One region of the Paenibacillus sp. PvP094 genome, then DNA from elsewhere that is predicted to be linked to it. Evidence: predicted binding sites of a transcription regulator. Region 1 holds the regulator's gene; each other region holds the start of a gene.

Region 1 (5,981 bases):
GCATCTGCATCATAAGCAGCAGTCCGCCCACAACCGCCGCTGCGATCAGAATCGGAAAGATATTCACACCAATAAAAGCGAGAAAAATAATCAACACGGGGACAAAACCAATGGCAACTTCCTTCGTCCATTTAGGCATTAGGCCACACTCCTATCTGGCCGGGTACACGCGGCAGAATAATAAACTTGCTGGCATCTCCGTCTCTAAGACTTACATATACGTTATTGTCATCCATGGCAGTATTCACTTGAATACCATTGGTCGCCATCTTGGATAATGTTGGTGTAATTTCGGTGTACTGCTTGTTCTCCATCGCCTGAGCAACGGTAAACATCGCATCGCCCCACCAGTTCTCCAGGGCTTCATTCGAATGATCAACGACATCAAGTTTCAATGAGCGCGAGCCGATCAGGGTCTGTCCTTCTTTCTGAATATATTGAACCAATCTGCCCAAATCTACATTTGGCTGCAAATCAAGTTTCAATTGTACATCATTGCGGTTAATAGTTAACTGAACATCATTAACCCCTTCATACTGGGTTACCATTTTTTCAATCGGATTCTGCATGGCCACCTGACGATACACAAACCAACCTCCAAACAACACAACGGCTGAAATGACGGCAGTTAAAGCAATAGGCAATACTTTTAGCTTCAAGTGAGTTTCCCCTCCCAAATTTTTGGCCCATCCCTATAGCTTATAGGCATAATATGAATTGTGTACGAATGACCTGTGATGTGCCCAACAGGTTTTATTTCTGTTTGATGTAACCTTGAATACATATTTGAGTATATCACATCGTATATACAATTTCGAAGGCGAAAATATGAATAAATTATTAATTTTAACTATTCAAATCCAGAATAATTTTCGAGATACGCCAAAAAACCGGATCAGGCGGGGTTCCGTCTGCCGGTTCTTTGAAGATTTTACCTAAAAAATCTCTGAATATCTGTTAACTGTTTGGAATCGTATAGACCAAATCAACCTGTTCTCCATTGCTGAAGCGATAGAATCGATAATAGTTGTGCGTATCATCATTGTAATAAACTTGCCATACATAGACGCCATTGACGACTCCAGGCATAATTCGTTTGATCTCTCCGCCCGGTACTTCAGAGCTGAATCGATTGCGAACTTGTGCTTCCGATAACCCGTTCTGCAGCAATTCACTGTGCACAGCATTGCTTCCTGTGACCGGTTTATTGGTTGCATCAAACTTAACCCAGACGGCGATGTCCTGATTATCTTTATTTTTGGCCATCATCGTCCAGTAAATGTTATCTTCGCCTTCTTTTTGACCCCAGACGTATTTTCGGAGATCCTCATAAGAAGTTATCCCGAGCTGCTCCTGCGCCGCTTGAATAGCTAGCGCTTCTTCGTTGCGCTGGTCCTGGGTAATATAGACATAGAAGCGCTGTAATCCAAACAGAATCAAAATTAGGATAAGCAGCGAGATCCAGATCCATTTCTTTTTTCTTTTCAAAAGCCGAACTTCCTTTCCCCTATGACGCTGCTGCTATTCTGAAATTAACGGGCGAGCAGTCCGTCAAATGCAAGTTGAGACTCGCGCAGAATGCGCTCTTCATCCATAGTAAGACATTCACCATGTTTCACCAGCTGTTTGCCGTCAACCCATACATGCTCCACATCCTTGGCTGAAGCGGAGTAAATGGTATGAGAGATCAGATCCGTGTGCGGATAGAAGTGTGCTTGTTCAATATTTAGCGCAATGAAATCAGCCTTCATGCCGACTTGAAGTGCTCCCGTATTGTTCAGGAAGATGGATTTGGCACCATACCCCGTTCCAAGTAGCAGCGCTTCTCCCGCTGGAACCGCTGTTGGGTCACCGGATACTCCCTTGTGAATCAAAGCAGCCAGTCTCATCTCTTCAAACATATCCAGGTTGTTGTTGCTTGCTGGTCCGTCTGTTCCCAGAGATACGGTTACTCCAGCTTTCAGCAGATCCGGAACACGCGCAACACCCGAAGCAAGCTTCAGGTTGCTTCCCGGATTGTGAGAGACCGCTACATCATGGCGTGCCAGAATTTCAATCTCCTCATCATTCAAATGCACGGCGTGAGCTACGAGAGAAGGTCGAGAGAAGAAACCGAGCTTTTCCAGATGTACCACTGGACGCAGTCCATAATCCGTTACATTCTGTTCGACTTCGCGAAGGGTTTCCGACATATGGGTGTGCAGCGGCAGATCCAGATCATGTGCAACCTGTACCAGCTTCTCTATGTAATCCGGAGGGCAAGTATACGGCGCATGCGGTGAGATGATCGTCGTAATTCGACCACCAGCCTGTCCGTTCCACTCGCGTGCAAACGCAGCCGATTCTTGCAGTTTGCGCATTTGCTCTTCTTCGGAACAGAGACCAATGACACCACGTGCCAATGCGGCACGAATCCCGGATTGTTCAACTACTTTTGCCACCTGGTCCATATGATCATACATATCCAGGAATGCCGTTGTTCCGCCTTTCAGCATTTCTAATACAGAAAGGGAGGTACCCCAATACACGTCCTCAGACGTCATTTTCGCCTCCATAGGCCACATTTTCTCCTGAAGCCATACTTGCAGGGCCAGATCGTCCCCGTGGCCTCTCAGAAGCGACATGGCTGCGTGACCATGCGTATTGATCAGACCCGGCAAAAAGACCAGTCCTTTGCCATCAACCTTTGGCAGGCTCTCATCTCCATCCGGCAGTGTCTCACCAATATGCACAATCTTATCCTCTTCAACGACCATATACCCTTGAACCACGGTCCATTCCGTACCACTATTTACAGCAAATTTGCCGTTATGAATTACCCATCTATTTGTCGTCATCTTCCTCGTCGTCCTTTCCGTTCTCCAGATAATAAGCCAGGCTAAGCAGATCCGTTGTAAAATCAGCATGATGAATGCGGACGTGCGGTGGTGTTTTCAAGATGGTAGGTGCAAAGTTCAGAATCGCTTCAATGCCGGATTCCACGAGCTGATCGGCTACGTTCTGAGCTTCGGTATCCGGAACGGTAATGATTCCAATACGAATATTATCTTTTTTGACCGAATCCGTTAGTTCATTCATGGGCTGTACTTTCAGGCTGTTAATCTGACTGCCGATCTTAGGACCGTATGCATCGAAAACAGCAACAATTTTCATGTTGTCTTTCAGATAGGCGTTGTAATTGGACAATGCATGTCCCAAGTTACCAGCTCCGACCAGAGCAACATTGATTTGCTGATCAATTTTCAAAATATGACGGATTTTCTCGATTAGATACGATACGTCATATCCAATGCCTTTGCGACCGAAGTCCCCAAAGTATGCAAGGTCTTTGCGAATCTGGGCAGGATTAAGATCCAGGCGTAGTCCCAGTTCCTGTGATGACACCGTGCCTACCTCACGTTGATGCAGTTCATTCAAATAGCGCAAGTAAACAGGCAATCTGCGTACCACAGCTTCCGAAATTTTATCTGATTTCATTACATTACTCCCCCTTACCAAGGCCACAATAGATAAATAAAAATGTAGCATCCCGCATAACCTTTTTCGTTTCCGAATGAAATCATGCAAGATGCCTTATAAAATATCAAGTTAAAAGTGCTTCAAAAATAATTCACACCCTAATAAAGTTTACAGCGAGAAGCCCTTATTACGCAACGACGTCATCCCTAATTCGCCGTAGTTTCATCCTGTGCTGGTGTTTCCAGCCACTCGCTAATCCGTGGAACCATCTGTTCAGTCAGCATATGTTCCATTTTGGGACCGGGTAATGAATATAGGAAATACTTTCCGTAATAAGACTCAATTACCCTTGTATCGTAAACGATGACAATGCCCCGATCCTTGGCCGTACGAACAAGCCTGCCGAATCCCTGCTTGAAACGGATGACGGCCTGTGGAACAGACAGCTTCATAAACGGATTCTTTTTCTGTTCCTGCAGCAGTTCACTCTTCGCCTCGACAAGCGGATGGTTCGGTGGCTGGAAGGGCAATCTCACAATGGCCAGACAGGTTAGCGCCTCGCCAGGGATATCTACCCCTTCCCAGAAACTGCTGGTGCCCAGCAGAACGGTTGCTTTTGCATCCTGGAACCTGCGTGTTAACTTGGAACGACTGCCACTATCAACGCCTTGACCAAGCAGCGAAATATCGTTACCCGACAGCGCTTCTTTTAATGGGTCGTAAACCTGGCGCAGCATTCGGTATGAAGTAAAGAGCACCATCATGCGGCCCTTTGTCGCAATAGCCGTTTCGGCCAGAGATCGTACAAGCATGTCGACAAAGTGAGCATCCCCCACACTGCCTTTTACGCTTGGGAAATCACGAGGGATGACCAGCAAAGCCTGGTCCCTATACCGGAATGGCGATGGCAGCATGGACGTCAGCAAACGGTTATTATCGGCTGCTTCCTGCAAGCCAAGCTGTTCAATCATGAACTGAAATGACTTATCGACCGAGAGCGTAGCCGAAGTAAGGACAACGCTTTTCTTTTTATCGAAGAACATGTCCTTCAACTGTGCACTAACATCGACAGGAACGGCATACAGCTGCAGTGATTTGCTGCGGAATTGGCCGCTTGCCTCCATCCAGTATACCGTTTTGGCATCATCCATTCGCATGAAGAAACGAAGGTTTTCTTTGAGCGTTGCCAAATCCTTAAGCAGACTTGTAATGTCCGTGATCAAGCTATCCGATTGATAATCGTCCTGGTCTTCTTTCACTTCAAGAAGCAGCTTGTCTCCCTTGCGGATCAAGTCCCCCAGTGTGACATAAATCTGGTTCTCGTAATCCTGCAGCTCCTGCCACTTCGCCGGTTTCATTGAAGGCTTCAGTCTGAGGGAAAATTGCCCCGTTTCTCCCGGAGAAGCATCACTCCGCTCAGGCAGCAGGTTAAACAAGGCATCGCTCAAACGATCCCACATTTCTTTGACTTCAACAGCGAGCGGAAACATCTGGTCAATGACTGAGCCCCACTGCACCGAATTTTCATGCCCCGCCAGTTGTGTTCGCAGCATGGGAAGCTGACCGTTCCGACTATCCTTAAACAATCGGGTCAGGGTATGAACCAACGTGAAATATTTCATGTGAAGACCCAGGTGCTTACCCGCCACATCCTCAAGATGATGAGCCTCGTCGATTACGAGACTATCGTAAGCAGGAAGAAGCTGGTGAGCTGCTTTTACATCCGTAAACAATTTAGAATGATTCGTAATGACGATATCGGACAATCCTGCTTCATGCTTCGCCCGATGGTAGAAGCACTTCCTGAACCACGGACAAGAACGTCCCAGGCAGGATTCCGATTCGCTCTGTACCGTTTCCCAAAAGTCCCCACCGCGCGCACTGAGGTTCAGCTCCTCGTCATCTCCAGTCTCTGTCTGGGTGAGCCACACAATCATCTGAGCCGCTGTAAAATAATCTTCTTTCGGTGTAGCGAACTCACGTTTGTTGATCTTGTGCTCAAACTTCCGAAGACACAGGTAGTGCCCCCGACCTTTGAACACGGCAGCCTTAAACGGAAAAGGCACCACTTTGGTCAGCAGCGGGATATCACGCTCCCGAAGCTGTTCCTGCAGGTTGATGGTATGCGTGCTAACCATTACTTTTCGTTCCTGCTTCACACTTTCATATATGGCCGGCAGCAAGTACCCCAGGGATTTCCCCGTACCCGTACCTGCTTCAATTAACAAATGCTTTTCTTCGTCCAGCGCTTGCCTTACACTGCTGAACATCTGTGTCTGTGCCTCGCGTTCTTCATAGTGATCCAGGGTATCCTGCAGATTGGCCCGGACCTGATCCATATACTGCTCAAAACTTACACCTTCGAGCGGATTACCTTCGCGTTCATCGCGTGGAGCACCGATCTCAGTCCAATCACTCACATTCAAGGCCAATTGGCGGTAATACGTATGTCCATCCAGATCCTGTATGGGCTCTGCTTCCTTCTCACTGCGCATGCCGTCGAAGAACCAGCCCAGATCGCT
Region 2 (5,981 bases), 180 kb from region 1:
CAAGCGGATTCAATCCGTAGGGGAAGTTTCACTTGATTCCTCGCTAAGCTGGGCAGTTAAGCTAAACGGCAAGGATATTGATCCGGAAAACTGGGGCATGGAGCTTCATGCCAAGGATGAAGTGATCATTTACGTAAAAGCCGCCGACAGTACAGGAGAAGGTGTTGCATATCAGACAACCCTGCTCAAGATCAGCGGCGGCAATATTATGCCAGACCTTAATCGTCAATATGCGGGTGTCTATATCCAGGAGTGCACGGTTCGGGATGTACTTAAGTCCAGCGGCATCGTCAGAATGTCGGAAAACAACAAATACGTCGTTTCGGTTGAAAATGTTGTTCCTCGCATGAATCAGCGTTGGGTAATCATGGTGAATGATAAGGAACTGATGGAAAATGGTTTGGATATGAAGTTGAATCCACGGGATGCGGTTAAATTACAGTTAACGGCATCTTAAACATAATTATAAAGCCCGGACCTCTGCAGGAGGACGGGCTTTTTTCATGTCACGTATAGATTAAGCTTAGTACCGAAAGGTGATGACTTCAAGCACTTAATGCTTAGATGCGGCAGATCTCATTGGGACATAATTCACAATGACAGATGCCTTGGAGCATCTTCAGGTCCTTAATAACAATCATGCCGTTATCATATTCAATGGCATCTTTTTTGCGCAAATCGCTAAGCATGCGGTTCACACTTTCGCGGGTAGCTCCAATCATGTTGGACAGATCCGTGTGGGTAATTTTTTTATGAATAATCACGTGATCGCCGTGGGGCTCGCCATAAGAATTGGACAATCGGATCAAGGTGGAACAGAGCGCACCAGGTTTACCGTATAACATCAGGTCACGGAACTTGGTTTGGGTTAAGCGGTGATGTATGCCCATCCATTTCATAAAATCAATGGCGAAATCACAATGCTGACAGATCAGCATCTCCAGGTCTTTATGCTCCAGTACACCGATTTCACTGTCTTCCAGCACTTCCGCCGAGAACGTATGCTTGGAACCGAAGAACGGATCTGCCTGACCAATCATATCACCGGACTGGTACATGTACATGATAAGTTCTTTGCCTTCATCTGTTGATTTGGTGATCTGGGCACGGCCCCTTTTCATATAATAAAGTTTGTCGGACACATCACCTTCCCAATACAGGTGGGTCCCTTCAGGATAGGTACGGTCTTTCATGGTTACGAGCAGATGATTGAAATTCACTTCCGAGAAACAGTTGGTATTGCCGCGTTTTTCCATGACACTCAGTTGTTCTCTCATAAGTCTATCTCCCCTTTGTATCCACTGGAGGGGGATTACAAACATGCAGTCCCCACTCCATGGTTCGCCGCAATCGTTACCGTCCTGATTAGGGTCATCTCCGCCGGGGAGGACGGTACAAATTGCGGTGGTTCAATTTTTAAGTTCAGTATATACCTAATCTTACCGTTTGAGGGGCATGGAAAGGTGGCAAAAATGGCGAAATTTCAAACATTGTGATTAAATTCACTTTGGAGAGGGAAGGCTGCATTTGACAGCTATATAGTTTAAATAGGAAGTGAAAATGACCTGTGGAAGGAACTCCAAAAAACTTAAATTAAATTTGTTATACTTTGTGAAAATAATCACATAATTAACCTTTTCGACATGTTACGATGTGTACGTAAAGAAGAGAGACAAACCAAAAACCAATACGAACCTTTAGGAGGATGAGGGAGATGGCTGTAAAGAACGAAGTCGCCCCAGCAAAAGAACCGACAGCAGGTCAGTATATTCAAACGTTAATTGACAAAGCGAATAAAGCACACGCAGCATTCATGTCCATGGATCAAAAACAGATTGACCGCATCGTGCAAGCCATGGCACTGGCAGGTCTGGACAAACACATGATGCTTGCCAAAATGGCGGTGGAAGAAACCGGCCGCGGAGTGTATGAAGATAAAATCACCAAAAATATCTTTGCAACAGAATATGTGTATCACAGCATCAAATATGACAAAACCGTAGGTGTAATTGAAGATAACGAGTACGAGAGCTTCCAGAAAATAGCGGAGCCAGTCGGCATTATCATGGGAATTACCCCGGTGACCAATCCGACATCCACCACGATGTTCAAGGCGTTGATTTCCATCAAAACACGTAACCCAATCATCTTTGGTTTCCACCCATCAGCTCAGAACTGCAGCCGCGAAGCCGCCAAAATTCTGCTGGAAGCCGCAGTGAAGCATGGTGCTCCGGCCGACTGTATCCAGTGGATTGATGATCCTTCCATGGACCGCACGAATGCACTGATGAATCATAACGATGTAGCGCTCATTCTGGCGACAGGTGGATCAGCAATGGTACGCGCAGCGTACAGCTGTGGTAAACCGGCACTCGGCGTTGGACCAGGGAATGTACCTTGCTTTATCGAGAAAACGGCAGATATTAATCAGGCGGTAACGGATCTGATCTTGTCCAAATCGTTTGATAACGGCATGATTTGCGCTTCCGAGCAAGCAGTCATCATCGAAGAGCCGATCTTTGATCAGGTGAAAAAGAAAATGATTGCGAACGGTTGTTATTTTGTCAATAAGGATGAAGCTGCGAAATTGACAGCAGGTGCCATCAATGCGGAGAAATGTGCCGTTAACCCGGCGATTGTCGGTCAATCGGCAGTAACCATTGCGCAAATGTGTGGTATCGAAGTCCCGGCTGGCACCAAAATTCTTGTAGCAGAGATTGAAGGCGTCGGCACCAAGTTCCCACTGTCTGCAGAGAAATTAAGTCCCGTACTCGCTTGTTACAAAGTAAAAACGGCAGCTGAAGGGATTGAGCGTGCTGCGGAAGTGGTTGCCTTTGGCGGCATGGGGCACTCCTCTGTTATTCATTCGAATAACGAAGAAGTGATAAGCAAATTTGCGGATCGTCTGCAAACAGGACGGATCATCGTGAATTCGCCATCCACACACGGTGCCATTGGGGACATCTACAACACAAACATGCCGTCATTGACCCTGGGATGCGGTTCATATGGCCGTAACTCGACCTCATCGAATGTCACTGCCGTCAACTTAATCAACGTGAAAAGGGTGGCTCGCCGTACCGTGAATATGCAATGGTTCAAAGTGCCAAACAAAGTGTACTTCGAAAAAGGAGCAACGCAGTATCTGGCCAAAATGCCTGATATTACTCGCGTAGCCATCGTTACGGATGCCATGATGGTCAAACTGGGCTATGTGGAAAAAGTGGAGCATTATCTGCGTCAACGCCAAATGCCGGTAGCAATCGAAGTATTCTCGGATGTAGAGCCCGATCCATCAACAACAACGGTAGACCGCGGTACAGAAATGATGCGCCGCTTCCAGCCTGACTGCATTATCGCTCTTGGTGGTGGATCACCAATGGACGCTGCCAAAGCCATGTGGTTGTTCTATGAATATCCGGACACGGACTTCAACGATCTGAAGCAAAAATTCATGGATATCCGTAAACGGATCTATAAATACCCACGCCTTGGATCAAAAGCAAAATTCGTAGCGATTCCGACAACATCGGGTACAGGATCGGAAGTAACATCGTTTGCCGTAATCACAGATAAAAATCTGGGCAACACCAAATATCCACTGGCAGACTATGAGCTTACACCGGATGTAGCCATCGTAGACCCTGAATTCGTCTATTCACTGCCGAAAACAGCGGTTGCAGATACAGGTATGGACGTACTGACTCATGCCATTGAAGCTTATGTATCGGTTATGGCAAATGATTACACGGATGGTCTGGCGATCAAAGCGATCCAGCTGGTATTCCAATACCTGGAGCAATCGGCGCTGCAAGGGGACAAACTGGCACGTGAGAAAATGCATAATGCTTCGACGATTGCCGGTATGGCTTTTGCTAACGCGTTCCTGGGGATTAACCACAGCTTGGCGCACAAATGGGGCGGACAGTATCACACCGCACATGGACGTACCAATGCAATCCTGATGCCGCACGTCATTCGTTACAACGCGAAAAAACCAACCAAATTTGCATCATTCCCGAAATATTCGCACTTTGTGGCAGATGAGCGGTATGCTGAAATTGCTCGAATTCTGGGATTGCCTGCACGAACTACAGAAGAAGGGGTGAACAGCCTCATCAATGCAATTCGCAAACTGAACAAAACACTTGGTATTGAGGAATCGTTCCAGGAAATCGGATTTGATGCCAAGGATTTTGAAGCTCATGTAGATTACCTGGCCGATCGTGCTTTCGAAGACCAATGTACAACTGCCAATCCGAAACTGCCGCTGGTGACTGAACTGGCAGACGTTTACCGCAATGCGTTCTACGGACGGTTTGAATAAACAGTATCGTTAACAGCAAGGTTTAGGCAATAGGTTCAGGGTTCCCCGGGAGGGGAGCCCCGATTGCCGTCTTTTTGTCGATGACGGAATCCTTTGGGGATCCGTTGAAGTTAACATTTTACACAACAACGGAGGGGGAGAAATAACCTGTAAAAGCGAAGCGTTCGCGTTTATCTCCGGATTTTTCCCTTTGAAAAGGGAACGAAAAAATCTGGAGATAACAGCGATTGGAAGGTTGTTCTACCACGCAGTGATCCGGTGTAAACTTTTACCTTCACCATGATCCTGCAATGGTGGAGTGAGGAAGTTCACTAACTTTGTGATAAAAATCACAGATGGTGAAACCCGCAAGACGTATACTGAAAATGTAAGAAAAACATCCATCCCGCGGTTCCGGTTCCCATGTAGAGAGAACGTGTTCCGGCTGATATGTGAAAAAGTTCACATTAATCGCGGCTCTGGGCACAGATGAGACGATTTTGCTTGCACCCTGTCATGTGTCCGGAAATCCAAATTTGTGGAGGGATTACTATGTCGGTGATCGAAAAAGACGTAAAACAACAAACAGGCTGGAGAAACTTTACGAAAGGCACATGGACCAAATCCGTGGATGTGAATGATTTTCTGGCACACAACCTGTCTCCGTATTACGGGGATGAAGCATTTCTCGCAGGGGCAACACAGAACACCAAAGACCTGTGGGACATCGTATCTGATCTGACCAAAAAAGAACGGGATAACGGCGGTGTACTGGATGTGGACGTAAACACTCCGGGAACGATCGTGTCTCACCAACCAGGGTATCTGGATCAATCCAAGGAACAGATCGTCGGTGTGCAAACCGATGCTCCATTCAAACGTTCCATTCAGCCTACAGGCGGAATTCGCATGATGATTGATGCATGTCAGGCTTACGGCTTCGAAATGCCTCAAGAAGTCATTGATATATTTACTAATATTCGCAAAACACATAATCAGGGTGTATTCGATGCGTATACATCCGAGATGCGCGCAGCGCGCAAAGCCGGCATCATTACAGGTCTGCCTGATGCTTACGGCCGCGGTCGGATCATCGGCGATTACCGCCGGGTTGCTCTGTACGGGGTGGACTTCCTGATCCGCGCGAAAAAAGGAGAACTGAACGCTCTTGAAGTGGATGTCATTGATGAAGATGTCATTCGTCTGCGTGAAGAGTTATCCGAACAAATCCGGGCTCTACAGGAATTGAAGCAGCTGGGCGAAATGCATGGCTTCGATATTTCCCTGCCGGCTACCACAGCGAAAGAGGCGTTCCAATGGCTGTACTTCGGTTACCTCGCTGCCATCAAAGAACAAAACGGTGCTGCAATGTCCCTTGGACGTGTATCTTCATTCCTGGATATCTACATTGAACGTGATCTGCAGGAAGGCATCCTGACCGAAGAACAGGCTCAAGAACTCGTTGACCATTTTGTCATGAAATTGCGGATCGTCAAATTCCTGCGTACACCGGATTACAACGAGCTCTTCAGCGGTGACCCGACGTGGGTAACCGAGTCCATCGGCGGGATGTCCGTGAACGGGGAAACACGCGTAACGAAAAACAGCTTCCGTTTCCTGCACACGCTGCACAATCTGGGACCAGCACCGGAACCAAACCTGACCGTACTCTGGT
Region 3 (5,981 bases), 1.9 Mb from region 1:
AGCAATATCCTGCCGGATTGCTTCCTCCGACAAGATGCGTTCATCCCAATCACAGGCGTGAGCTTCCCGGCAGTGTTCGGCCAGCCAAAACTTGAACGGATGGGAAATGCCGCAGGCTGCATCCAGTACCACGTCGTCTTGTTGGGCGAACTGGCGGGCCCATTCATATTCGTAAGGTCTGCTCCACCATGCCGGATGCAGTGGAAATACCAGCGTATCTGTTTTGGGATCGTTTTGCCGAACATATCTGGATACTAATGCTTCATTCTGATTAGGTGTGTCCATCATCCCCGTATCCCCTCTCTCAATCCTGCATCTGCCAAGAACGCCTCCAATACCGAACTCCACTTGCGCCGCCATCCGGACAGATCGTAGGCCACGGCTGTCTCCCTGGCATATATGCCGAGGCGCTCCCGTTCAGCTCTGTCCTCCAGCAGGCGTACCAGAGCAGCGGTGAGTGCGTCATCGCCCGGGGGCACAAGCAGCCCGTTAAACCCGTCCTGTATGAGATCGTTTAACCCGCCCACGTTGGAGGCAACGACCGGGATGCCGCAGCTCATGGCTTCCAGGCAGGCATAGGAGGTCCCCTCCGAGAACACCGTGGGAATCACGGCAATATCAGCCTGATGGTAGGCCTCGCGGATATCCCTGAAGTCGTACGTACGCTGCAAGATGCGATCCTGATGCGGATGAGTGCGGTGCCAATACCGAAATGCCCTGCCCACCGTGCTGCCTTCGACCAGTTCTCCGGCAAATTCAATCTCCAGATCCGGATAGGCACCCAGCAGCCGATCTGCCGCAAGCATCATGGGTATGATGCCTCGTTCCATACTGATCCGGCGCGGATACAGAATTCTCAGAGGACGGACAATCTGTGATGGAAGAACAGTACTGTGGACGCTGACAGCAGAATCAGCGATCTCGTTTGCCTGATCGGAATTGTCAGCGTTATCAAGCAGAACAGCTTCTTTTGCATTCCATCCCGAGATGGAGACCCCGGCTTCTTCTTCCTGGCTGGCGAGATCCTCCTTCCATGCAGACAGCCATTCCGCTTCCTGTTCCTGTCCGAACCTGGGTCTGGGGGGAGCGGGAGTGAAATAGGAGGTATCCACAGCATTGGGAATAAGGACAACCTTTCGGGGATCATCAAACGTGCATGCTGCCCGGCAAAAGGTCTGAAAATGGGAGTCCACCGATACGATGCGTACCAGTCCATCCAGTGCCAATTGGATGTGTTCAGCCACCTGCTGCTTGGTCTCCAGCGGCAATCCGGGACGATCCCAGTTAATGCCGTGGCAAATGCCCAGACTGCCGGGCTTGTAGCTGATGGGCTGCCAGAGACAGCTGGCATAGATGACAGGGCCGCGGGCTGCCGCCGCCATCCTCTCGAAGGCTTCAGGCACATCATCCATATCGTAGGCGTATCCGAATACATCTATCTGCTCCGTACGTGTCTGAAATGCTTCATAATATGACAACTGATGCACCTCGGGATTATGCCCCAATTCGCGGATCACACTGCACAGATCCAAAATATAACGTTCAAGCCCCCCTCCGAATACCCGTCCGAACTCCCGGTTGTATCCATCCGTGAAGCTGTGTGTCAAAATGCTGACCACACCCATCTCAATGCTCCTCCTTCCAGGGAACCAGCCGAGGTTCCGGGTCCAGGATGGATTCGTAATGTTCCAGACTGCCCCACTCGCCGCTGGGATCAATGCGTTTGTAACGCAGATACTTGCGAACCCGGTCTTCGAGGCTGCCCGCCCACCCAAGATGCTGTACTTTTAATTCCGTGCGAATGCCAGGCAATACCGAACAGGACAAGGGGAGACGGGGAACGTGATGGTTCTGCTGTGGGTAAAAGTAAGGATACTCGGGCATATAGCGGACAAGTGATGCCGTATGCCGTCTGTGCAGGCCCCAAAGTTCGTCATCCCGGTAGTGGGTCCGTCCACCCCACATATCGTAGAATCGGAATGCCACCCAGTCTGCATGGTCCTGGTTGATCAGATCACGTATTGCTTCCTTGGCCTCCGTACTGTACAGTTCATCCGCATCAACGGACAGCAGCCAGTCCGGTGAAGTACTTACAGCTGCTTGCCATAACGTATTGCGGAGCCGCCATTCCTCAGCAAATAGAGGCTTCTCCAGTTTCTCAAGCCGAATAACTTTTGGATAGGACCTGCATATATCTGGTGTTCCATCGGTACTCGCATCATCCACGATAACGATCTCATCCACGAATTCACTCAGATCACGGAGGACTTCCTCGAGGTATCGTCCGCGTTCATTACGGACCTGCAGCATGGCGGTCAGTTTGTTCCCCTGACTTTTGCGGACACGGCGGATAGAAGAAGGTGTGGGTCGTGAACCCTCGCTTTCCACTTCATTGCTCTTCGAGTCCATCTGATGATCCGCCAATGCTTCGGAAGAGGAGGGGTGAACTTCAATACGAATGTCAGGCTGCATGCCCAGCCCCTGATTATGCTGCGTGCGCTTCTTCGGGTCCAGCATCACGGCACCTCCCCAAGCAGCTGCTGTACAGCGTGGTCCAGCAGTTCCATCTCCACAATCCGGGCAAGAGCTTCCTCATTCTCCATCGCGGCTTCGAGAAACTGTCGTACTGCCCCGTGACGATCTCCCCGCAAGGCCATGGCAGTCCCTGATAACTCCTGATAATCCCTGCGGCTGGAACGATCCTGAATATCTGCCGCATGGACCAGAGCCAGAGCATCCTCCACACATTCGGTCTCCTGATATATCCGGAACTTCCAATGCCGGGCGGTTTCTCCTCCAAGCGCGTCCAATATCCCCAGCGCAGCTCCGTAATCATCGTTTAACCGCAGCAGCTCTGCCTGCACAAGCTGATTCTCCCCTGCCTCGAGCCAGCGGCACAGCTGTTCATAGTGATGCCGTTCCTGTTCGCTGCCTGCACTGATTCCGTAGACTTGCAGCGCAGATTCAACTTCTCCAGCTTTGGCATGAATGGCGGATAGAAACCGATAGTGTGATTGCACACAATCACTTCGTCCGTTCATGATCGCATGTGTAAAGGCCTCCTTCAGGGACGCTGCTGCACGGGAGTCGTCCAGCAAATATTCATAGGCTGCCAGCAAAAAGGAGATCGTCTCATGCGGCCCTGTTTTGGAACGGAGCTGGCGGTAATAGTCTGCACGGATGCTGCACTGGAGCGGAGTGATGGTGTCCGGTGCTTTGGTAACGGTTTGTCTGAGGGCATGAAGAAAAAGCAGCTCATAATCTCTTAGCGGAATTTCGAGATCATCCTTGTGTATGGAGCCAGCCGGAGCCTTGTCTTCACCGCCCAGCCAGACCGCGCGGACGCCCTGAAAGGCCAGCTTCATGTACCGTGTTTCCGAAGACGTGCCGATCAGATCGGCAGTACCAACCAGTCTGGATATACAACCCTCCCACAGCGGAGAGTTTGCTTCATCGCCTGCCGGTTCAGGAAGCAGCACAATGCTGATCTTCGGATGCAGCGATTGAACTGCTGTAAGCCAGTAGGGGTGTGCAATGACGGCTGCGGTGTGATTTTGCTGGAGCAGAATCTCAGCTTCTGGCAGGGTGATTACTGAAATGGCCGGGGGCATCTCTTCCGATCGTTCCTGACTGCTTACATATAAGACTTCTCCCTCGGCCGAGAGCAGGGCAGCGATGTCCGGATAAGGAAACGTGGACCATCCCCCTTTGCGGGGAAAAAGAATGTACCGATTAGGAGGGAATTTCCTGCCATCCTCATTTGACGCTGTTTTCCCGTTGATCTCCGGTATCGATTCGGGCTTATCCATAGGTCATCACCTCACTTTGACTGCATTCTAACGTTCCGCCTCCGCTTCCGGAGGTGTTCCATCTCTCCACATCATATGTACAGCCCTTAAGGCACTTCGCATGATATGTCTGACTCTAGCATATGGGCATGTTGTGCCAAACATGAGCAACTTCCCTGAATAGACGAAGCAGATAAGCCGCATATTAGACTGAATTTTATCCAATGTGTGACCATCGTCACATTTTTTTCGCAATTCTAACGTAGATTGTGATAATTGTCACATGTACAAAATAGGCAATCTGGCACAATACGTTCATCACGTATTTGGCGGACAGACAGCGAAGGTGCAGCTTCCATGCCAAATGCAAATCACTGCGATGTAAACAGAAAGAAGGGGTAACGGTATGGATCCGATTATGTTATCGCGTATCCAATATGCACTCACAACGATCTTCCATTTCTTTTTTGTACCGCTGTCCATCGGTCTTGTACTGCTGGTAGCCATTATGGAGACGTTGTACGTAGTCAAGGGCAAGGAGATCTACAAAACGATGGCCAAGTTCTGGGGCAAGCTGTTCCTGATTAACTTTGCCGTCGGGGTCGTGACAGGTATTCTGCAAGAGTTCCAGTTCGGCATGAACTGGTCCGAGTATTCACGCTTTGTCGGGGATGTGTTCGGGGCGCCACTGGCGGTTGAAGCCTTACTGGCGTTTTTTATGGAGTCTACATTTATCGGGCTCTGGATTTTCGGGTGGGACCGGTTATCCAAAAAGGTGCATCTGGCCTGTATCTGGCTCGTATTTGTCGGCACATTCCTGTCCGCATTGTGGATTCTGGCAGCCAATTCATTCATGCAGCATCCGGTCGGTTTCGAGATTAACAACGGCCGTGCCGAGATGAATGATTTCCTCGCGCTGCTTACCAATGGTCAGCTGCTGGTTGAATTCCCGCATACGATCTTTGGCGCATTAATGACAGGGGCCTTCGTGGTAACCGGCATCAGTGCGTACAAATTGATGAAAAAGCAGGATGTGGAGATTTTCCGCAAATCGTTCAATATTGCCATCATCATTGGTCTTGTTTCCTCATTCGGTGTGGCGTTCTCCGGGCACTTCCAGGCGCAATATCTGGTGGAGACGCAGCCGATGAAAATGGCAGCCAGTGAAGGAACTTGGACAACAACGGAAGATCCTGCGCCGTGGACGGTCATCGCAGCAATAGATCCTGACAAACAGGAGAACTCCGGTGAGATCAAGATTCCCGGATTGCTCAGTTATCTATCCTACAGCAAATTCTCCGGCAGTGTTCAAGGTATGAAGGAACTCAATGCCGAGTATCAGCAGACATATGGGCCAGGGAACTACATCCCGCCAGTACGGACAACGTTCTGGAGCTTCCGTATCATGATTGCTGCAGGTGGTTTAATGATTGTACTCGCCCTGTACGGTACATTTCTGGCGCTGCGCAAGAAGCTGGAGGTAGCTGGAACATGGTTTATGCGCCTGATGGTTTTTGCCATCTCCCTGCCTTTCATCGCCAATACGTCGGGCTGGATTATGACGGAGGTGGGACGGCAGCCTTGGACGGTATTCGGATATATGACGACCGAAGCCAGTGTATCGCCTAACGTGAGCGCAGGCCAGATTCTGTTCTCTACCATTGCGTTTACGGCGGCTTACACGCTTCTGGGCATTGTCATGGTCTATCTGTTCGTTCGTGAGATCAAGGCAGGTCCGCACGCAGTAGATAAGCCGGAGGAACACGATGAATCGGCCGATCCGTTCGGCATGGATGGGGGGTATTCCGTTGTCACTAAGTGAGCTTTGGTTTCTGTTGATCGCTGTATTGTTTGTCGGTTTTTTCTTTTTGGAAGGCTTCGATTTTGGTGTGGGAATGTCCACAGGCCTGATTGCCAAATCAGATCGTGAACGTCGTACCCTGATCAACTCCATCGGTCCGTTCTGGGATGGAAACGAGGTCTGGCTAATCACGGCAGGCGGCGCAATGTTCGCTGCTTTTCCGCATTGGTATGCCACCTTGTTCAGCGGTTTTTACCTGCCGCTTGTCGTTGTATTACTCGCATTGATCGGCCGTGGAGTCGCTTTTGAATTCCGGAGCAAGATGAAGCAGCAGCGCTGGCGCAAAACATGGGATATCATCATTGTCGTCTCAAGCAGCCTCCTGCCATTTC
Region 4 (5,981 bases), 2.3 Mb from region 1:
TGCTCCCCGACTCTCCTGACGATGTAATGCTCCACTGGTGACCAGCCAGGCACAGGTCAACAGGTTGGCGTATTCCATCTCTTCCTTGTGTGTCAGCAAATAATTGAAGATGTCCATTTCACTCTCCAGTTTATCCAAGGCTCCCTGTAAGCCGGCACCGTTACGTCTCAGACCCACCTGACGGACCATCATCTTCTGCAAACTCAAACGCCGTTCCGAAATCGGCTGTTGCTCTTCCCATGTTCTATTCCCGACACTATGCGGCGGCAATTGGGAAACAATTTGTATTGAATTTAGCGGTGGCAGTGTTTGAATGCGTTCAACAATTCTGTGCCCAAATACAATGGCTTCAGACAATGAGTTACTCGCCAGACGATTGGCTCCGTGGACTCCCGTTGAGGAAACTTCACCACAAGCAAACAACCTTCCAATGCTGCTCTCCCCGTTCAAATCCGTTTTGACGCCGCCCATCATATAGTGTGCTGCAGGAGCAACCGGAATCCAGTCTGTGGTCATATCCAGTCCGTACCGCATACATGTCTCATATATGGTAGGGAATCGGTGCTTGATTAACTCAGCCGATTCATGAGTAATATCCAGATACACGAATGTACTGTTCGTCATCTCCATCTCACTAACAATCGCTCGTGCAACAATATCGCGCGGAGCGAGTTCAAGCTGTGGATGATAACGTTCCATAAAACGCTCACCTTTGATATTTCGCAGAAACGCGCCTTCGCCCCGTACCGCTTCAGAAACCAAGAAGCGCGGAGCACCCGGATAACATAGGGATGTCGGATGGAATTGAATGAACTCCATATCGCGAATGACTGCACCTGCACGATATGCCATGGCAACACCGTCAGCTGTGGCAACCTCCGGGTTGGTTGTATAGCGGTACAATTGCCCCGCCCCACCGGAGCAGAGCACCGTAGCACGCGCTTTTACAAACACCTTGGTACCGTCAGACTTCTGAACCAATGCCCCTACACATTCTCCGTGATCCGTGATCAAGTCAATGACAAAATGCTCATCCCAGACTTCAATACCTGAATGTGCACTTGCCTGTGCTGCAAGAGCCCTCACGATCTCGTATCCAGTCGCATCACCATTTGCATGCAAAATACGGCGGTGACTGTGCGCACCCTCCTGCGTCAACGCCAGCTCGCCGTTCTCCACATCAAACAATGTGCCCAGACGGATTAGTTCCTGTACTCCATCCGGGCCTTCGTTTACCAATGCTTCCACTGCCTCGCGGCGACACAGGCCCGCTCCAGCCACAAGTGTATCCTGCAGATGGTACGCAGGGGAATCATCTTCAGCGATTACCGCAGCGATGCCACCTTGTGCATAGCGGGTATTGCTCTCCAGTAACGACTTCTTTGTAATCATCAATACCTGATTATGTTTGCTTGCCCTGATGGCTGTATATAATCCGGCAATGCCAGAACCAATAACTAGTACATCCGTCTCCACAATGGGCAGCTGGGACAGATCAAAATCCACTATATATTGCGGTATCATCCTATTCACCTGTCTCGGAGCAAGAGTAGCGCATGCTACTTCACCAGTAACATGCGCTCTAGCGATTCTCTGGCTTTGTCGGCAACGGCCGGTGGTACGTAAATTTCCGGCTTCATCGTTTCCAGGCATTTTACCAGTTTCTTCAGGTTGTTGACCTTCATGTTTGGACACACCAGGAACTTGGTGGCAAAATGAAACTGTTTATCCGGGCTATCCAGTCGCAGCTGGTATCCTGTACCATCTTCCGTTCCTACGATAAATTCCTTGGCAGAAGAATTTTTACAATATTCAAGAATGGCTGTCGTGCTGCCTACAAAGTCTCCCATCTCCACGACTTCGGGACGACATTCCGGGTGTACGACAAACTCGGCATTTGGGTATTTGGCTCTCATCTCGACGACGTCTTTTACAGTCAGCATATCGTGAGTGTTGCAATACCCTTCCCAGATAATCATTTTTTTGTCTGTGTGCTGCTGAACATAATGTCCGAGGTTTTTATCCGGCACCCAGATAATCTCATCAGAATCAACAGATTGAATAACCCGGACTGCATTGGCCGATGTACAACAGATGTCGGTCTCCGCCTTAATCTCAGCCGAGGAATTGATATACGTCACTACTTTTGCATTGGGATGCTGCGCTTTCAGTTTACGCAGGCCCTCAACATTGACCATGTCTGCCATGGGGCATCCAGCACGTTCATCCGGAATAATAACCGTCTTGTTCGGGGCCAAAATCTTAGCGCTTTCACCCATAAAATGAACCCCGCAGAATACAATGACATCCGCATCCGTTTGTGCGGCTTTCTGTGCCAATAGAAATGAATCCCCACGAAAATCGGCTACTTCCTGTACTTCGTCACGTTGGTAATAATGAGCAAGAATAATAGCATTACGTTCCTTCTTCAACTCCATCAGCCGCGCTCGCAGCTCCCGGTTCATCTCAGCCTTGCGCTCTAAAGCCAGAGCTTCCACCTGTGATCCTCTCCTTTGACGGACAGCGCCATGCGCCGTTTCCTGTGACTATCTGCGTCGATATTTTCGCTTGAGAAACGAATCACAAGCGGTTTAACACCTAATGTACACAACGTTCACGACTCTGTCAATAAATGAAAAGGGCACAGAACAACACCCTAATCAACCGTTTCCTGCGTAGTTCGCGCTCTAGCTCGCAGTTATCATTATCTCTGCAATTTGAACAAAACGCACAAAAAAAGAGAGCCTCTCGGCTCTCTTTGATCTGTTCTCAGAACAGGTTCTGTTAGACATTAAGACGTTGGCTTCGTACCACCATCATCTGGATCATTACTGTTGCCTTTATCCAGATTCGGAGCATCGTTAGGGATATCTCCGGCAGGTGGTTCAGGTGTTTCGTCTTTGCCTTGAATGCGAACACGCACATCACCGATGTTATCGACGATTGGTTCTCCGCCTTCACTTGGCGTACCTTCGTTATCATTATCGCTCTCCGGTTTTGGAGTCAAGGAACCTGTCTCGATCAATTGTTTGATCTGATCCATTTCCAGAGTCTCCACTTCAAGCAACGTTTGAGCGATCAAATGCATTTCTTTGGAATGTTTTACGAGCAAGTCCTTACATTTCTCGTAACATTCATTGATAAAGCGCTGCATTTCCTGATCGATCTCATAAGCGATGGAATCCGAGTAATTCTGTTCATGGCCGATATCCCGTCCAAGGAATACCTGTCCTTGTGAACTTCCGAATTGCATAGGTCCCAATTTCTCACTCATACCGTACTCCATAACCATGCTGCGAACAATACCTGTCGCTTGCTGGAAGTCACTGTATGCACCGGTACCAATTTCACCAATGAACAATTCTTCTGCCACACGGCCCCCGAGGAGCCCTGTAACTTTGTCCAAGAGCTCTTGCTTGGTAACCAGCATACGGTCTTCTTTTGGCAACATGATTACATATCCACCCGCACGTCCGCGCGGAATGATGGTCACTTTATGTACCATATCGGCATGTTCCAGGAAGTATCCTACAATGGTATGGCCTGCTTCGTGATAAGCAACGATTCGTTTCTCGCGATCACTGATGACACGGCTTTTCTTCTCCGTACCTACGATGACACGGTCGATCGCCTCGTCTACCTCACGCATGGAAATATCTCTTCTGTTACGGCGTGCCGCAAGCAATGCCGCTTCATTCAGGAGATTCTCAAGATCCGCACCAGAGAAGCCTGTTGTACGCTTCGCAATAATGTCCAGTTTCACATCTTTTGTGAGTGGTTTGTTACGGGAGTGTACTTTCAGTACCGCTTCACGACCTTTTACATCAGGGCGGTCAACCGTAATTTGACGGTCAAAACGTCCCGGACGCAGCAAGGCAGGGTCCAGAATATCTGCACGGTTCGTTGCAGCCACGATGATAATACCCTCGTTGGCTCCGAATCCGTCCATTTCAACGAGCAACTGGTTGAGCGTTTGTTCACGTTCATCGTGACCACCGCCAAGGCCAGCTCCACGCTGACGACCTACAGCATCAATCTCGTCAATAAAGATGATACATGGGGCGTTTTTCTTTGCATTTTCGAACAAGTCACGTACACGGGATGCACCGACACCGACAAACATTTCGACGAAGTCAGAACCCGAGATACTGAAGAACGGCACACCCGCTTCACCTGCAACGGCACGAGCAAGCAACGTTTTACCAGTACCCGGAGGCCCCACGAGCAATACGCCCTTAGGAATCCGTGCACCTACAGCTGCGAATTTGCGAGGATCTTTGAGGAAGTCAACGACCTCAACAAGCTCCTGCTTCTCTTCGTCCGCACCTGCGACGTCTTCAAATGTAACCCGCTTCTTCTCTTCGTTATAGAGACGGGCACGGCTTTTACCAAAGTTCATTACTTTACCGCCGCCGCCTTGTGCCTGATTAAACAGGAAGAAGAACAGCAGGAACATAATGATCAAAGGAATAAAGGATGTCAGAAGTGTCAGCCAGATGCTGTCACCTCTCATTGGCTCCTGATTTAACTTGAAATTATTAGCTTCACTTGCCGCAACAAGCTCACTAATCGCTTCATCCGTAGGAGGAATGTACGTTGAGAAATTTTCTGATTTGGCTTCGCTAGGCTTCTCTCTATATTGACCGGTCACAAGAAAAGACTGACCGTCGAATTGAACCGTCAATTCCGAGATGTTGTTCGCCTTAACCGCCGTGCGCAACTGATCATATCTAGGATTATCTGTGGCTTCGCCGCCATTGCTGACGAACTGCACTATGCCCACCACGACTAAAAAAAGAATCAAATAAAAACCAGAATTCCGGATGAACCGATTCATCCCCTACCTCCTCTCGAGACACTTTAATTATTTTAACATAGCCCGACATGGCTTCTCAACAGAAGGCACGAGCAGAACTGGGCTTGGAACTAGCATGCTTATTAACTGCTGTATACTTCCGGTTTCAAAATCCCGATGTAAGGGAGATTTCGGTACTTCTCGGCATAATCCAAACCATATCCGACGATGAATGCGTCAGGAATGTCAAAGCCGGTGTAATGAGCTTCAAGCTCAACCTTACGGCCTGAAGGTTTGTCAAAAAGCGTAACCACGCGCACCGTTTCGGCACCGCGATTTTGAAGCAGTTCAATTAAGTAACTGAGCGTAAGTCCACTATCGATAATATCTTCGACAATGAGAACCTCACGGCCTTCAACCGAGACGTCGAGATCCTTGATGATCTTAACAACGCCTGACGATTTGGTGGATGCTCCATAACTTGATACTGCCATGAAATCCATTTCAACAGGTACCGTTATGTTTTTAACCAAATCAGCCATAAATATAAACGCACCCTTGAGCACACAAATGACCAAAGGATTGCGACCTGCATATTCGGCACTTAGTGTTGCGCCTAATTCCTTGACTTTACTTTGAATTTCTTCTTCACTGATCAATACTTCCTGAATGTCGTTCTGCAACTGTGCGAACCTCCTAAGTTATACTATGAAAGCCTTACCTGAACCATAACCACTACCCCTGAATCGCTGAATTGCCTACAGTCATGTACAGGATGGCGGAAGTATCCTCCTTCACCGGTGCAATATTCGACCGGCGAACACCCGGCAACCAGACAATGTTGCCTGCTCCGTCGCAAACCACGGGAATACGCGGACGGACAGAGGGGGGGATTTTTTCATCGATGAAAATATTTTTCACCTTTTTGCTTCCGTTTAATCCCATGACTTTCATGGTATCTCCAGGTAACCGTGAACGCACAACCAGCGGCATGAGCAGTTGATCCGCATCAAATGCGGCCTGATCAGCCGTTTCCGGTACAAGATAGTCCTCGGGACTCATAGGAACGATCCGAAGATATCGGTCAATCTCCCTGAGTGAAAGCTCATAAGGTCCGTTCCATTGCACGAGACGATACTCGAAAGATTGATCCTGTACGTCTGTCCGTAAGCCAAAGGAAACCAGA

The links. Region 1 encodes Rex, which represses fermentation and respiration genes when NADH is low (regulators of the CRP and FNR family bind a similar motif). Its sites were predicted from a motif close to TTGTGAAATATTTCACAA; they were not measured.
Region 2: adhE (bifunctional acetaldehyde-CoA/alcohol dehydrogenase) is a predicted target of Rex. The motif match lies at 1,610-1,627, and genes of this name have one in related genera.
Region 3: ABIC22_RS11190 (cytochrome ubiquinol oxidase subunit I) is a predicted target of Rex. The motif match lies at 4,056-4,073, and genes of this name have one in related genera.
Region 4: nadA (quinolinate synthase NadA) is a predicted target of Rex. The motif match lies at 2,569-2,586, and genes of this name have one in related genera.

Annotation. Positions count from the first base shown of each region.
Region 1 covers NZ_JBEPOM010000001.1:4,356,640-4,362,620, reverse strand. The annotation lists gene ABIC22_RS20140 (AAA family ATPase) at 1-139, opposite strand, end outside; gene ABIC22_RS20135 (hypothetical protein) at 132-659, opposite strand; gene ABIC22_RS20130 (hypothetical protein) at 958-1,488, opposite strand; gene ABIC22_RS20125 (amidohydrolase) at 1,533-2,837, opposite strand; gene ABIC22_RS20120 (redox-sensing transcriptional repressor Rex) at 2,824-3,477, opposite strand; gene dinG (ATP-dependent DNA helicase DinG) at 3,666-5,981, opposite strand, start outside.
Region 2 covers NZ_JBEPOM010000001.1:4,175,541-4,181,521, forward strand. The annotation lists gene ABIC22_RS19185 (hypothetical protein) at 1-457, shown strand, start outside; gene ABIC22_RS19190 (Crp/Fnr family transcriptional regulator) at 561-1,277, opposite strand; gene adhE (bifunctional acetaldehyde-CoA/alcohol dehydrogenase) at 1,715-4,327, shown strand; gene pflB (formate C-acetyltransferase) at 4,859-5,981, shown strand, end outside.
Region 3 covers NZ_JBEPOM010000001.1:2,407,903-2,413,883, forward strand. The annotation lists gene ABIC22_RS11170 (class I SAM-dependent methyltransferase) at 1-288, opposite strand, end outside; gene ABIC22_RS11175 (glycosyltransferase family 4 protein) at 285-1,625, opposite strand; gene ABIC22_RS11180 (glycosyltransferase) at 1,627-2,517, opposite strand; gene ABIC22_RS11185 (hypothetical protein) at 2,517-3,809, opposite strand; gene ABIC22_RS11190 (cytochrome ubiquinol oxidase subunit I) at 4,195-5,610, shown strand; gene cydB (cytochrome d ubiquinol oxidase subunit II) at 5,555-5,981, shown strand, end outside.
Region 4 covers NZ_JBEPOM010000001.1:2,006,874-2,012,854, forward strand. The annotation lists gene nadB (L-aspartate oxidase) at 1-1,524, opposite strand, end outside; gene nadA (quinolinate synthase NadA) at 1,560-2,498, opposite strand; gene ftsH (ATP-dependent zinc metalloprotease FtsH) at 2,792-4,837, opposite strand; gene hpt (hypoxanthine phosphoribosyltransferase) at 4,939-5,478, opposite strand; gene tilS (tRNA lysidine(34) synthetase TilS) at 5,531-5,981, opposite strand, start outside.